3 regions of the Acidihalobacter sp. genome follow, and region 3 is predicted to be linked to each of the others. Evidence: predicted binding sites of a transcription regulator. Region 3 holds the regulator's gene; each other region holds the start of a gene.
The links. The regulator sigma-54, encoded in region 3, starts transcription at its own class of promoters, with help from an activator protein. The targets are predictions, from matches to a motif close to TGGCANGNTNCNTGCTT.

Region 1: the regulator sigma-54 is predicted to act here: its motif matches at 2,251-2,267, upstream of P8014_RS04875 (flagellar hook-length control protein FliK).
Region 2: the regulator sigma-54 is predicted to act here: its motif matches at 2,417-2,433, upstream of P8014_RS05710 (P-II family nitrogen regulator).

Annotation. Positions count from the first base shown of each region.
Region 1 is NZ_JARRQY010000010.1:74,779-78,838, forward strand. It holds gene P8014_RS04860 (flagellar assembly protein FliH) at 1-337, shown strand, start outside; gene fliI (flagellar protein export ATPase FliI) at 346-1,776, shown strand; gene fliJ (flagellar export protein FliJ) at 1,776-2,207, shown strand; gene P8014_RS04875 (flagellar hook-length control protein FliK) at 2,351-3,430, shown strand; gene P8014_RS04880 (HAMP domain-containing methyl-accepting chemotaxis protein) at 3,704-4,060, shown strand, end outside.
Region 2 is NZ_JARRQY010000011.1:90,370-94,429, reverse strand. It holds gene P8014_RS05720 (ATP-binding cassette domain-containing protein) at 1-544, opposite strand, end outside; gene P8014_RS05715 (ammonium transporter) at 653-1,960, opposite strand; gene P8014_RS05710 (P-II family nitrogen regulator) at 1,998-2,336, opposite strand; gene P8014_RS05705 (accessory factor UbiK family protein) at 2,647-2,943, shown strand; gene P8014_RS05700 (YifB family Mg chelatase-like AAA ATPase) at 2,953-4,060, shown strand, end outside.
Region 3 is NZ_JARRQY010000005.1:11,225-15,284, reverse strand. It holds gene hprK (HPr(Ser) kinase/phosphatase) at 1-211, opposite strand, end outside; gene P8014_RS02250 (PTS sugar transporter subunit IIA) at 275-775, opposite strand; gene raiA (ribosome-associated translation inhibitor RaiA) at 768-1,085, opposite strand; gene P8014_RS02240 (RNA polymerase factor sigma-54) at 1,107-2,564, opposite strand; gene lptB (LPS export ABC transporter ATP-binding protein) at 2,766-3,491, opposite strand; gene lptA (lipopolysaccharide transport periplasmic protein LptA) at 3,488-4,015, opposite strand; gene lptC (LPS export ABC transporter periplasmic protein LptC) at 4,024-4,060, opposite strand, start outside.

The DNA.
Region 1 (4,060 bases), on a different contig from region 3:
GTTGGTGGCGGCGGTATCGCGCCAGATTGTTCGGCGCGAGTTGCACGCCGTGCCCGACGAGATCGTTCGCGTGGTCCGCGAGGCGCTTGCCGTGCTGCCGTCGCAGTCCGCCAATGTGAGGGTCGAACTGCATCCTCAGGATGCCGCGCTGGTCCGCGAGCTGATGCCCGAAGGCGAGGGCGAGCGCGCCTGGCGTGTGGTGGAGGATCCCTCCCTCGAACGAGGGGGCTGTCGGGTTCAGTCGGATGTGAGCCGGGTGGATGCCACGGTCGAGCGTCGCCTGAACCAGACCATCTCGGCGGCGCTGGGAGATATGCGTGGGGGTAGCAGCGCATGAGTCAGCTCATGTCCGAACGTATTTCGGCGCGCCAACAGCGCTGGGCGCACGAACTCGGGCGCGCTCGCGAGCGGACGGATTCCGCACGCAGTCTGGTCGCCGAAGGGCGCGTGACGCGTATGGTCGGATTGACGCTGGAGGCAGTGGGGCTGGAGGTGCCTGTCGGTGGTCGCTGCGAAATCGTCAATGGCGCAGGACACATCGAGGCCGAAGTCGTCGGGTTCGCGGGCGAACGCACGTTCCTTATGCCGGTAGGCGATATCCGCGGTCTGACGCCGAATGCGCGCGTGCTGCCGGTTGGCACTTCGCACCGTGTTCCCGTCGGCCCCGAAATGCTCGGGCGGGTGCTGGATGGCTCCGGGCACCCCCTTGACGGCAAGGGCCGCCTGTTCCTGTACGATAGCATCGATCTGACCGGAGCACCGATCAATCCGCTGGCACGGGCGCCGATACGGGAGCCCCTGGATGTCGGGGTCCGCGCTATCAACGGCCTGTTGAGCGTCGGGCGCGGGCAACGCATGGGGCTGTTCGCCGGCAGCGGCGTGGGCAAGAGCGTGTTGTTGGGGATGATGACTCGCTATACCGAAGCTGACATCACGGTGGTCGGGCTGATCGGCGAGCGCGGTCGGGAGGTCAAGGAGTTCGTGCAGAACAACCTGGGCGAGGAGGGGATGGCGCGTGCCGTCGTCGTTGCCTCGCCGGCCGATGCGCCGCCGCTCATGCGTTTGCACGGTGCCTGGTACGCTACGGCTATTGCGGAGTATTTCCGTAGTCAGGGATTGAAAGTTCTGCTGTTGATCGATTCGTTGACGCGCTTCGCACAGGCGCAGCGCGAGATCTCCCTGGCGATCGGCGAGCCGCCGGCGACCAAGGGCTATACTCCTTCGGTATTCGCCAAGCTCCCGCAGTTGGTGGAGCGAGCGGGCAACGGGGAGCACGACAGCGGATCGATTACGGCGTTCTATACCGTGCTTGCCGAGGGCGACGATCAGAACGATCCGATTGCGGATGCCGCACGTGCCATCCTCGACGGTCATGTGGTGCTGTCGCGCTCGATTGCCGAAGGCGGACGCTATCCGGCCATTGACGTCGAGGCTTCGATTTCCCGCGTGATGCACGATGTGGTCGATGACCGGCAGTTGGCGACGGCGCGGCGTTTCAAGCAGGTCTATTCGGCTTATTCGCAGCACCGCGATTTGATCAATGTAGGGGCCTATCAGGCGGGCAGCGATCCGCTGGTGGACGAAGCAATTGCCGTGTACCCGGCATTGGAGCGTTATCTGCGGCAGGATATGCATGAGGCAGTTGATTTTGCGCACAGCGTGAACGATCTGGGGACGCTGTTCGCGCCGGCCGGACATGCCGTGGAACAGGCGCCGGCTCAGGCTGGGGAGAATCTTAGGGGGCTTGCCGATTACCTTAGGAATCAGGAACTGTGATGAATCGCATGAGGCGCCTGAAACCCGTCCAGGATCTGGCCGCGCAGGACGAGCGCAAGGCTGCGGCGCAGCTGGGCGAGAATGTCGGCCGTGTGGAGGAGGCGCAGCAGCGTCTCGGCGAATTGCTGGCCTGGGAGCGCGATTACGCAGCCTGTATGCAACAGGGTGCGGTCAATCTCAGTGAATTGCAGAGTTATCGTCTGTTCATGGGCAAGCTGGGTGAGGCGATCGAGCAGCAGCGTGCCGCGGTTGCCGAGGCTGAGCACGGAGTATCGCAGGCGCGTACACACTGGCAGACCAAGTATGCGCGTCATGCCGCCTTGAGCAAGGTAATCGAGCAGTGCCGGAAGGACGAGGTGGCGGCTGCCGAGCGGCGGGAACAGCACCAGTTGGATGAATTCAATCTCATACGGACGCAGCCGAAATCCTAAGGCCTAGTCACATTTGTGTCGAGCATGGCCGATGACGTGAGGTTGGCTCGGATCCTGCTTTAGCTAATTACAAACCTGCATCCAATGATGTACCGGAGATTTTCGAGGAAGCCGGCCCCGATCAACATGGAAGAGCTAAGAAATTGAACAGTCCTTCCCCTCAGTTGCAGATGCCCTCGCACGTCGATGCGAAACCCGCTGCGTCGCCAGGCACGGCGGGAACAGGCGATTCCGCCGCGCAGGGTAGCGACAGCGGTTTTGCCAAAGCGTTGCGCATGTTGCAGGTTCTGGCGCAGGACGGAGTACAGATCTCCGCAGGCCAGGCCGGCAAGGATCAGAAGACGTCCCTGACGGATTCCACGCGGAAGCAATCCTCCGACGGCAAGGATTTGCCGCTGACCGCTTTGCTGTTGCCGCTGCTGCAGCAGATCCAGGCTGCCGCTCCTGCCCATGCAGGCACAGGTGATGCGGCCAAGTCTGCTACCGATGCGGCGGGCGGTGAGTGGGCCAAGACATCGTTGGCGCAACTGCGGGACATGATGCAGTTGCTGAGCGGTCAGAAAGGTTCTTCGTCGGATGCGGGTGAACTCAAGGCATGGCTGACGGCGTTGACGCAGGCTGCCGGCGGCAAAGCCGGAGAGCCCACGGTCGTATCCACGAACGCTTCGATAACCGCCGCTCTGACTGCGCACGCCGGTGCCGGTGCCGGTGGCGCCGGGACGGTTGGGAATACTCAGACGCAACAGCAGACGGCCTCGGCTCAGGCACCGTTGACGCTGGCGGACCCCGGGTTCGCGAACGCGCTAGGCGAACGCGTTTCCTGGATGACCGGTAGTGCCGGCAATCATGCGGCGCAATTGCAGCTGCATCCCCGCGAACTCGGGCCCATGTTGGTGCATGTCAAGGTCGATGGTCATCACACGGAAGTGTTATTCCAGACTCAGCACGCGGCGGTCAGGGATGCTTTGGAAGCGGCGCTGCCGCGCTTGCGCGAAATGCTGGGACAGGGTGGCCAGCAGGTCAGCGTCAATGTTCAGCAACAGGCCGGAGGCTGGTCCGGTCAATCCGGACAGGGGCAGCAGCAGATGTCGCAGCAGTGGACGTCGCAGGCCGCATGGTCCGGTTTCACTCCGATTGACGGAGTAGAGCCATCGTCCGAGTTGTCCAGTCCCCTGGTGCGCTGGTATGGGCTGTCGAACGGCATGATTGATACTTACGTCTAGTGCCCTGTCCCGCTAGGTCACCCGGCATACGCTGAGGTGTGGGCGGGTGTGGTGGATCGCCAAGTATACTAAAGTGTGGCGGGAGACATCTTGACTCGACAGACGAGAGTGAGCGGGCACCGCGCAAGGAGAACGTCCGGCCTCGCAGCCGTTCGGCCGGCGCTTCCCTAAATATTTCTTTCGGCGTACCGACATAAACTCAGTGAGGTGCGGAATGCTCCGTGCCGCCGTTTCATCAGAAAACAACAGGTTTACGTTACGAGCGAGAGGGGTATGTCGATGTTTTTGATCCCGCATACGATCAAGGGCCGCCTGTTGGGTGCGGCTGGACTTGCGATGTTGCTGGTGCTAGCGGCGGTGGTGGTCACGCTGTCGTTCGAAATCAAGACGCGCAAGATGTTCGATAACGTGGTCGATATCGACCTACCGCTGGAGCATGCGGTGCAAAGCATGAGCAGCGAAGGATTGTTGTCGGGTATTGCCATCCGCAACAAGATGATCGATCCACTGACGCCTCCGCGGTGGGTCAAGGTTGCAGAGGGTTCGATGCGGCGTTTCGACGAGTCGCTGAAGATCGCTCTGGAGCGGTCGCCCAAGGATAGCGAATTGCACAAGACGATCGAACAGGTC
Region 2 (4,060 bases), on a different contig from region 3:
CATGCGTGACCCACAGCACAGCACCGCCCTCACCACGAAACTTATCCACCAGTGTTTCGACCCGCCCGCGGCTGTCGGCATCCAGGTTGGCCGTGGGCTCGTCCAGCAACAGCACCCGCGGAGCGAGCGCGAGCGAGCGCAGCAACGCCAGGCGCTGGCGCTCGCCGCTCGAGCAACGCGCCACTTCCCAGTCCAAAGCCTCCGCAGGCAGCCCCAGCTCGGGCAGATCGGGCTCGGCGCCATGCGAAAAGTGCTCGACAACCCGCTCCGCCCACCAGGCCGGCTCCGCGGGCACCAGAGCCAGCGCCCTGCGCCAGGCGGAGGGCGTGAAGCCTGCGCGCGATTCACCGTCGAGCAGCACCTCTCCGGCATTCGGGTCGAGATCCACGATGGCGCGCAGCAGAACGCTCTTGCCGCTGCCGGAAGGGCCGGTCAACGCGACGCACTCGCCGGCGGCAAGGCTCAGGCTTACGTCGCGAAACACGCTGCCGCTCAGCCCCCGCACCTCGAGGCGCGATGAAGACTTCTCGATAGGGGAATCCATAGCACTCATTATCCAGCAAACCGGGCGTTTTGCGTATTTCTCCCGCCGAACGAAAGACGGGGACGCCCGAAGGCGCCCCCGTCGTCGGCTTGCAGTCTAGCGTAGTGCTTATTCGTAGAGCTGCTCGCCGTGCTGGGTGATGTCCAGCCCCTGCGACTCGTCTTCCTCCGACGCGCGCAGACCCATGATGACGTCCAGCACCTTCAGGATGATGAAGGTGACCACCGCATCGTAGACGATGGTGAAGAGCACGCCCTTGAGCTGAATGAAGAACTGCGCGCCGATGCTGCCGTGCGCCATATCGCTCAGGCCTGCGCCGCCGAACATGGCGGCTGAGAAGATGCCGGTGAGCAGCGCGCCGACGATACCGCCGATGGCGTGCACGCCGAAGGCGTCCAGCGAGTCGTCGTAGCCGAGCATTTTCTTCATGTAGACCGAGGTCCAGAAGCAGATCACGCCGGCAGCGATGCCGATCACGATCGCGCCCATCGGGCCGACGAAACCGGAAGCCGGGGTGATTGCGACCAGACCGGCGACCGCGCCCGAACTCATGCCCAGCAGGGTCGGCTTACCACGCGCGGCCCACTCGGCGAACATCCACGCCAGCGCGGCGATGCCGGTGGCGATCTGGGTCACGGCCATGGCCATGCCCGCGGTACCGTCGGCAGCCAGCTCGGAACCGGCGTTGAAGCCGAACCAACCCACCCACAGCAGGGCGGCACCGGTCATGGTGTAGACCAGATTCACCGGCGGCATGGGCTGCGTACCGTAGCCCTTGCGCTTGCCGAGCACCAGCGCCGCGACCAGACCGGCCACACCGGCGTTGATGTGCACCACGGTACCGCCCGCGAAGTCCTGCACACCGTCGCTGCCCAGCCAGCCGCCGCCCCAGACCATGTGCGCGATCGGGGAGTAGACCAGCAGCGACCACAGGCCCAGGAACCACAGCAGCGCGGAGAACTTCATGCGCTCGACGATGGAGCCGATGATCAGCGCCGGCGTGATGATGGCAAAGGTCATCTGGAAGGTCATGAAGACCGTTTCCGGAATCGAGCCGCTCATCGAATCGTAGCCCATGCCCTTGAGGAACACGGCGCTGAGGTCGCCCACGAACTTGCCGTCGCCCTTGAAGGCCAGCGAATAGCCCGCGATCGTCCAGATTGCGGTAATCAGGCAGGTCACGGCGAAGGTGGCCGCGGCCACCGACAGCAGGTTCTTGCGGCGAACCATGCCACCGTAGAACAGCGCCACACCGGGGATGGTCATGAGCAGGACCAGCGCGGTGGAAGTCAGCATCCACGCGGTATTGCCGGAATCAAGCTTGGGCGTATCCGCCATCGCAATCGAGGGAAGGAGCCACAGACCGAGCAGGGATAGCGCCCCGCCGGCCGAGGCAATCGTACGTTTGAAATTCATCGCATGTTTCCTCGGGTTTGAATTATCGAAGTACGGATCAAAGAGCATCGACGCCGGATTCGCCGGTGCGGATGCGGATCGCCTGCTCCAAGGGCATCACAAAGATCTTGCCGTCGCCGATCTTACCGGTGCTGGCGGCCTTGCTGATCGCATCGATGGCCTGGTCGATTAGCGCATCGTCCAGCGCGACCTCGATCTTCACCTTGGGCAGGAAGTCGACGACGTACTCCGCCCCCCTGTAGAGTTCCGTATGGCCTTTCTGCCGACCGAAGCCCTTGACCTCGGTCACCGTGATGCCCTGCACTCCGATTTCCGAAAGACCCTCGCGGACCTCGTCGAGCTTGAAGGGCTTGATGATGGCGATAAGCAACTTCATGCCTGCGTGCCTCCTGTTTTCATGACCGTTCCCCTATGGTTCAAGGTATCCGCGCACCCTGCGTGGCGTATGGCACCCCGTAGCAGAACCCATGCCATTCAAATATTTTTCTTTTATATCAATGCAATAACAGCAACATCCTTGGTTTCCATCGCCCCCACCAGCAGGTATATGCACAAAAATGGTGCAAATCGCACGAAATAGGCGCACCGCCGGCGGACGCTTTGACGCGGCTCAATCGTTGCGACATAAGCGCTTGATCCGGGAAGCCCGATAGGCTCAAATCACCCGAATATCAGGAGGACACCCAATGCTGGAACCCAAAACCCTCGACGACCTGGCCGCCAAGCTGAACGACGCGGTTCCCGAATCGCTGCGCACGGCCCAACACGATCTTGAAAAAACCGTGCGCGCCGGCCTGCAGGGCGCGATGCAGCGCCTCGACATCGTCAGCCGCGACGAGTTCGAGGTGCAGAGCATGCTGCTGGCCCGCACGCGGGAGAAACTCGACGCCATGGAGGAGCGCGTGCGTGCCCTGGAGGCACAGCTGGGCATCGGCGGCACGAACGAAACGGAAGTGCCCGACGACGTGCACGCAGAAGACTGACGCGCCGGGATGTCACTCGCCCGGGTCTACACCCGCGCACAACTCGGCATAGACGCACCCGAAGTCTGCGTCGAAGTCCATCTGGGCAACGGACTACCGAGCCTAGCCATCGTCGGCCTCCCGGAGGCCGCCGTGCGCGAAAGCAAGGATCGCGTGCGAGCCGCCTTGGTCAACAGCCACTACGAATTCCCGGCACGACGCATCACCGTCAACCTGGCCCCCGCAGATCTGCCCAAGGAAGGCGGCCGCTACGACTTGCCTATTGCCTTGGGCATCCTCGCCGCCTCGGGACAACTTCCCGCCGATGGCCTGGAAGACGCCGAATTTCTCGGTGAACTCGCGCTGAGTGGAGAGCTACGAGGCGTACGCGGCGTCCTGCCCGCAGCCATCGCCACCCGCGCACGCGGGCGGGAATTCGTCATACCCACGGCCAATGCCGGTGAAGCCGCGCTGCTCAACGACCTCACCACCCGACCCGCCGATCATCTGCTGGCGGTCTGTCGCCACTTGGCCGGACAAGACCCGCTTCCCATCTATACGGACAAACCCGTCAGCAGTGAAAAATCCCTCGACGTCGACCTGAGCGATGTGCGCGGTCAACATCAAGCCCGCCGCGCGCTCGAAATCGCCGCCGCAGGGGGGCACAACATCCTGATGATCGGGCCACCGGGCACCGGGAAAACCATGCTTGCCAACCGCTTGGCGACCATCCTGCCCCCCATGAGCGAGGCCGAAGCGCTGGAAACCGCCGTCGTCGCCTCCATCAGCGAGCAGGGACTGCGCCTCGACGATTGGAGTCGCCGTCCGTTTCGTGCGCCTCACCATACGGCCTCGGGCGTGGCGCTCGTCGGAGGAGGCTCCCAACCGAAGCCGGGGGAGATATCGCTGGCGCATAACGGCGTGCTGTTTCTCGACGAGTTGACGGAGTTCGACCGCCATGTGCTCGAGGTGCTGCGCGAGCCCATGGAAACCGGGCACATCACCATCTCCCGAGCCGCGCGCCAGGCCGACTTTCCGGCCCGCTTTCAGCTGGTCGCAGCGATGAATCCCTGCCCGCAAGGCTACGCCTGCGATCTCGGCGCCAACTGTATCTGCACGCCGGAACAGCGAAACCGCC
Region 3 (4,060 bases):
CGGTGAGATATTCCATCTCGGCCGGGCCGATTACCTGAACCGCACTGGTGGTGATGAGGTCGAGATGGCTGACCAGCGTGGCGCCGCCCCAGGGGCAGCGGGCGCTGCTGAGTGCGCGCTGTGCGCCCTTGCGCCCAGCCGTCCATTCGAGCTGCAGCTTGTCGCAAAGAGTCTCGAACAGCATCTGAACAGTCAGCGGAGTGGATTCCATGCTGGCTAGTCTACTGAATTCCGGGGCGCTTTCGGCACTTCTGCGCCCCGGATTCTTGTCCGGTCAGGCGGCGTGCCGCGCACTCCATTCGGTTAGTGCGCGGTAAAGCGTCTCGCTGTCCGTACACTGGCGTAGTTGTGCAACGGTGTCGGCGTCACGAAACAGTCTGGCGAGCTGAGCGAGGATGTCGAGATGCGCGTCAGTGCATTCCTCCGGCACGATCAATGCGAAGAGCAGATCGACGGGGTGTTTGTCGGGCGCGTCGAAATCGATCCCTTCGTGCAGTTTGACGAATGCGCCGACTGCCCGTCCGATGCCTTTCATGCGCCCGTGGGGAATGGCTACGCCCGCACCGAGCCCGGTGCTGCCCAGTCGTTCGCGCGCCAGCAGAGTGTCGAAAACCTCATCGGCCGAAAGGCCGGTTTCCTCACTGCCTAGCAGCTGACCGAGCAATTCCAGAGTACGTTTTTTGCTGGTAACGTCGGCGTTGTCTACGACGCGATCCAGGCTCAGTAGTTCGCCGATCTGCATGGTGTGACCTACAGCGTTGGTGGATTCAGGCAAGACGTTTGTCGGCGTCGGCCTTGTGGTGGTCCTTGATCTTTTCCTTGTGCTTGACGACCTGCCGGTCGAGCTTGTCCACCAGACCGTCGATGGCGGCGTACATGTCCTCGGTTTCCGCTTCCGCATGCAGCTGGTTGCCGCCGAGCAGCAGACTGGCTTCGGCCTTCTGGCGGAGTTTCTCGACGCTGAGCACGACATGTACGTCGATCACATTGTCGAAATGGCGCTCCAGGCGCTGGAATTTCTCTTCGACGTAGGCACGCAGCGGGTCGGTGAGTTCGAGGTGGTGGCCAGTGAGGTTGATCTGCATGGGTGACTCCATTGTTGTCTGTCAGGCCTTCGTCAGGCGTTTGCGTTCGCTGGAAGAGAGAATATTCATGCCCTCGCGGTACTTGGCGACCGTGCGGCGGGCCACCTGAATGCCCTTCTCTCCCAAAAGGGCGGCGATTTTACTGTCTGAAAGGGGTTTGTCGCCAGGTTCCCCTTCGATGAGCTTGCGAATCATCGCGCGGATGGCCACCGCCGAGCACTCGCCGCCGTCGGCGGTGCCGACATGGCTGGAGAAGAAATACTTGAACTCGAAGATGCCGCGCGGGGTGTGCATGTATTTCTGCGTGGTGACGCGGGAGATGGTCGATTCGTGCATTTCGACCTGCTCGGCGATGTCGCGCAGTACCAGCGGTTTCATGGCTTCCTCGCCATATTCGAGAAAGCCGCGCTGTTGTTCGACGATGGCGGAGGCCACGCGCAGCAGCGTTTCGTTACGGCTCTGCAGACTCTTGATGAACCAGCGTGCCTCCTGCAGCTGGTTTTTGATGTAGGTGTTGTCCGTGCTGGTGTCGGCGCGCTTGACCATGGCTGCGTAGGTGGCGTTCACGCGCAGGCGCGGGATGGCTTCGGTGTTGAGTTCGACGCGCCAGCGCTGATCCTGCTTGCGCACGATGACGTCAGGTACGATGTACTCGGGCCGGCGATCGCTGATCTGCGCACCGGGGCGTGGGTTGAGCGTCTGTATCAGTGCAACTGCGCTCTGCAGGCCGGCCTCGTCGAGTTCGAGGCGGCGCATGAGCGTTTTGAAATCGTGGTTGGCGAGCAGATCGAGATGTTCGCCGATGAGCTTGCGGACGGCTTCCAGCCAGGGCGTGTCGGCGGGCAGTTCATAGAGCTGTGCCAGCAGACATTCGGACAGGTTGCGGGCGCCGCAGCCGGGCGGATCGAGGCGCTGGATGAGGTGCCGTACCGCCTCGATATCCTCGATCTCGAGCGGCTCTTCCAGTCCCAGTTCCTGGGTCAGGCTGTTCTGCAGGGTGGGCAGATCTTCCTGCAGGTAGCCGTCTTCGTCGATGGCGTCGATCAGGTTGATGGCGATCTGCCGGTCCTGATCGTTCATCGTGGTGAGGTGGATCTGCCACAGCAGATGGTCGATCAGCGATTCGTCACCCCCGCTTTGGGATTCGTAGGGATCGCGCTCCTCGCCTTCAAGGCGGCCATTGCCGGAGCCTGGTACGTTGGCCGGCTCATAGATGTCCTCCCAGGCGCTGTCGACGGGCAGGTCGTCCGGGATCGTGTCTTCGGCGCTGGTGGTAGAGTCGTCGTTTTCTTGATCTTCGGCCGGGTAGTTCTCGTCGTTTTCCTCGTCGCTGTCCAGCAGCGGATTGGTTTCTAGAATCTCCTGGATGTGGGTCTGCAGCTCTAGGGTGGAATACTGCAGCAGGCGAATCGCCTGCTGCAACTGGGGCGTCATGGCCAGTTGCTGCCCCAGCTTGAGTTGAATCGAAGGCTTGATCATCGGGTTTCCGTCATTGCGGCGTTTCGCCGCTCGCTCCAGCAGGCCGGTGCCTCCTGTCTGGTTTTTGCTGTGTCATGTCCAGGATTATATCGAATCCATCTCGGATGCAAGATGTGCTCTCGATCCGCATGGTGCGCTCTGCTGGCGTACGAGGCCGGAGGCGCCGTCCGCCGAGGTGCGCGAGGCAGCGCTGGTGCGGCATCACAGTTTGAAGTCTTCACCGAGGTAGACCTCGCGGGCCTTGCGATTGTGCAGGATGTCCTCGGGGCCGCCTTCGGCGAGCACGCGCCCTTCGCTCAGAATGTAGGCCCGTTGGCAGATACCCAGGGTTTCGCGCACGTTGTGATCGGTGATCAGCACGCCGATGTTGCGCTCGCTCAGATGGCGCACGATGCGCTGGATGTCGAGTACGGAAATCGGATCGACGCCGGCGAAAGGTTCGTCGAGCAGGATGAAGGCGGGGTCGGCGGCCAGGGCACGGGCGATTTCGACGCGCCGGCGTTCACCGCCCGAGAGGCTGTAGCCGCGGCTGTCGTGGATATGCCCGATCTGGAGTTCCTCGAGCAGGGCGTCGAGCGCTTCCTCGCGGCCCTTGGCATCGAGTTCCTTGCGCAGTTCCAGTACGGCGCGGATGTTGTCCTCGACGCTCAGACGGCGGAACACGGAGGCTTCCTGCGGCAGGTAGCCGATGCCCATGCGCGCGCGCGCGTGCATGGGGAAACGCGTGATCTCCTGTTCGTTGAGCTGGATGTTGCCTCCATCGGCCTGGATCAGGCCGACCATGATGTAGAAGCAGGTGGTCTTGCCGGCGCCGTTAGGGCCGAGTAGGCCGACCACTTCGCCGCTAGCGACTTCCAGCGAGACGCTGGCCAGTACGTCGCGGCCGCGGTAGCGCTTGGCGAGTTCGGTGCCGCGCAGCACGCTCATTGTTTTGGCGTCTCCGCGGTCTTGCCCGTGGCGGGTGTGTAGGTGGCCTCGATGCGTTGTCCCGGCGCGCCGGCGTCGACCAGGTCGCGCCGGATGTCGTAGACGATGCGACTGGCGCGGAAGGCGTTGCCGCGCTGCTGTAGCTGGGCGTCGCCGGTGAGCACGATGCTCTGTTCGGCGGGGTTGTAGACCATGTTCTTTGCCTGGCCGGTGATGCGCTTGCCTTCGGCGGTGGTGTCTTCGAAGGTCGCCGGCGTGCCGATCATGGTCAGTTTCTGGATCGGTCCGCTGTTGGGGGCGAGGATGTCCAGCTTGTCGCCCTTGATCATGAGTTTGTCCTGGGTGACCACCACGTTGCCGCTGTAGTTTCCGGTGCCTTTCTGCTGGTTGAAGCGGAAATGGTCGGCGCTGATGTGTACCGGAGCCTCGGGCGCTGCCGGAGTTTGCGCAGCGGCGGGCAGGGGCGCCAGGCAGAACAGGGCGGTGGTCAGGAGCAGGCGTGGGCTAATGAGATCGTTTCGCATAGTGGTCGTCAGCGCTGGTAGGTGCTGCGCACCTCGCGCAGCAGT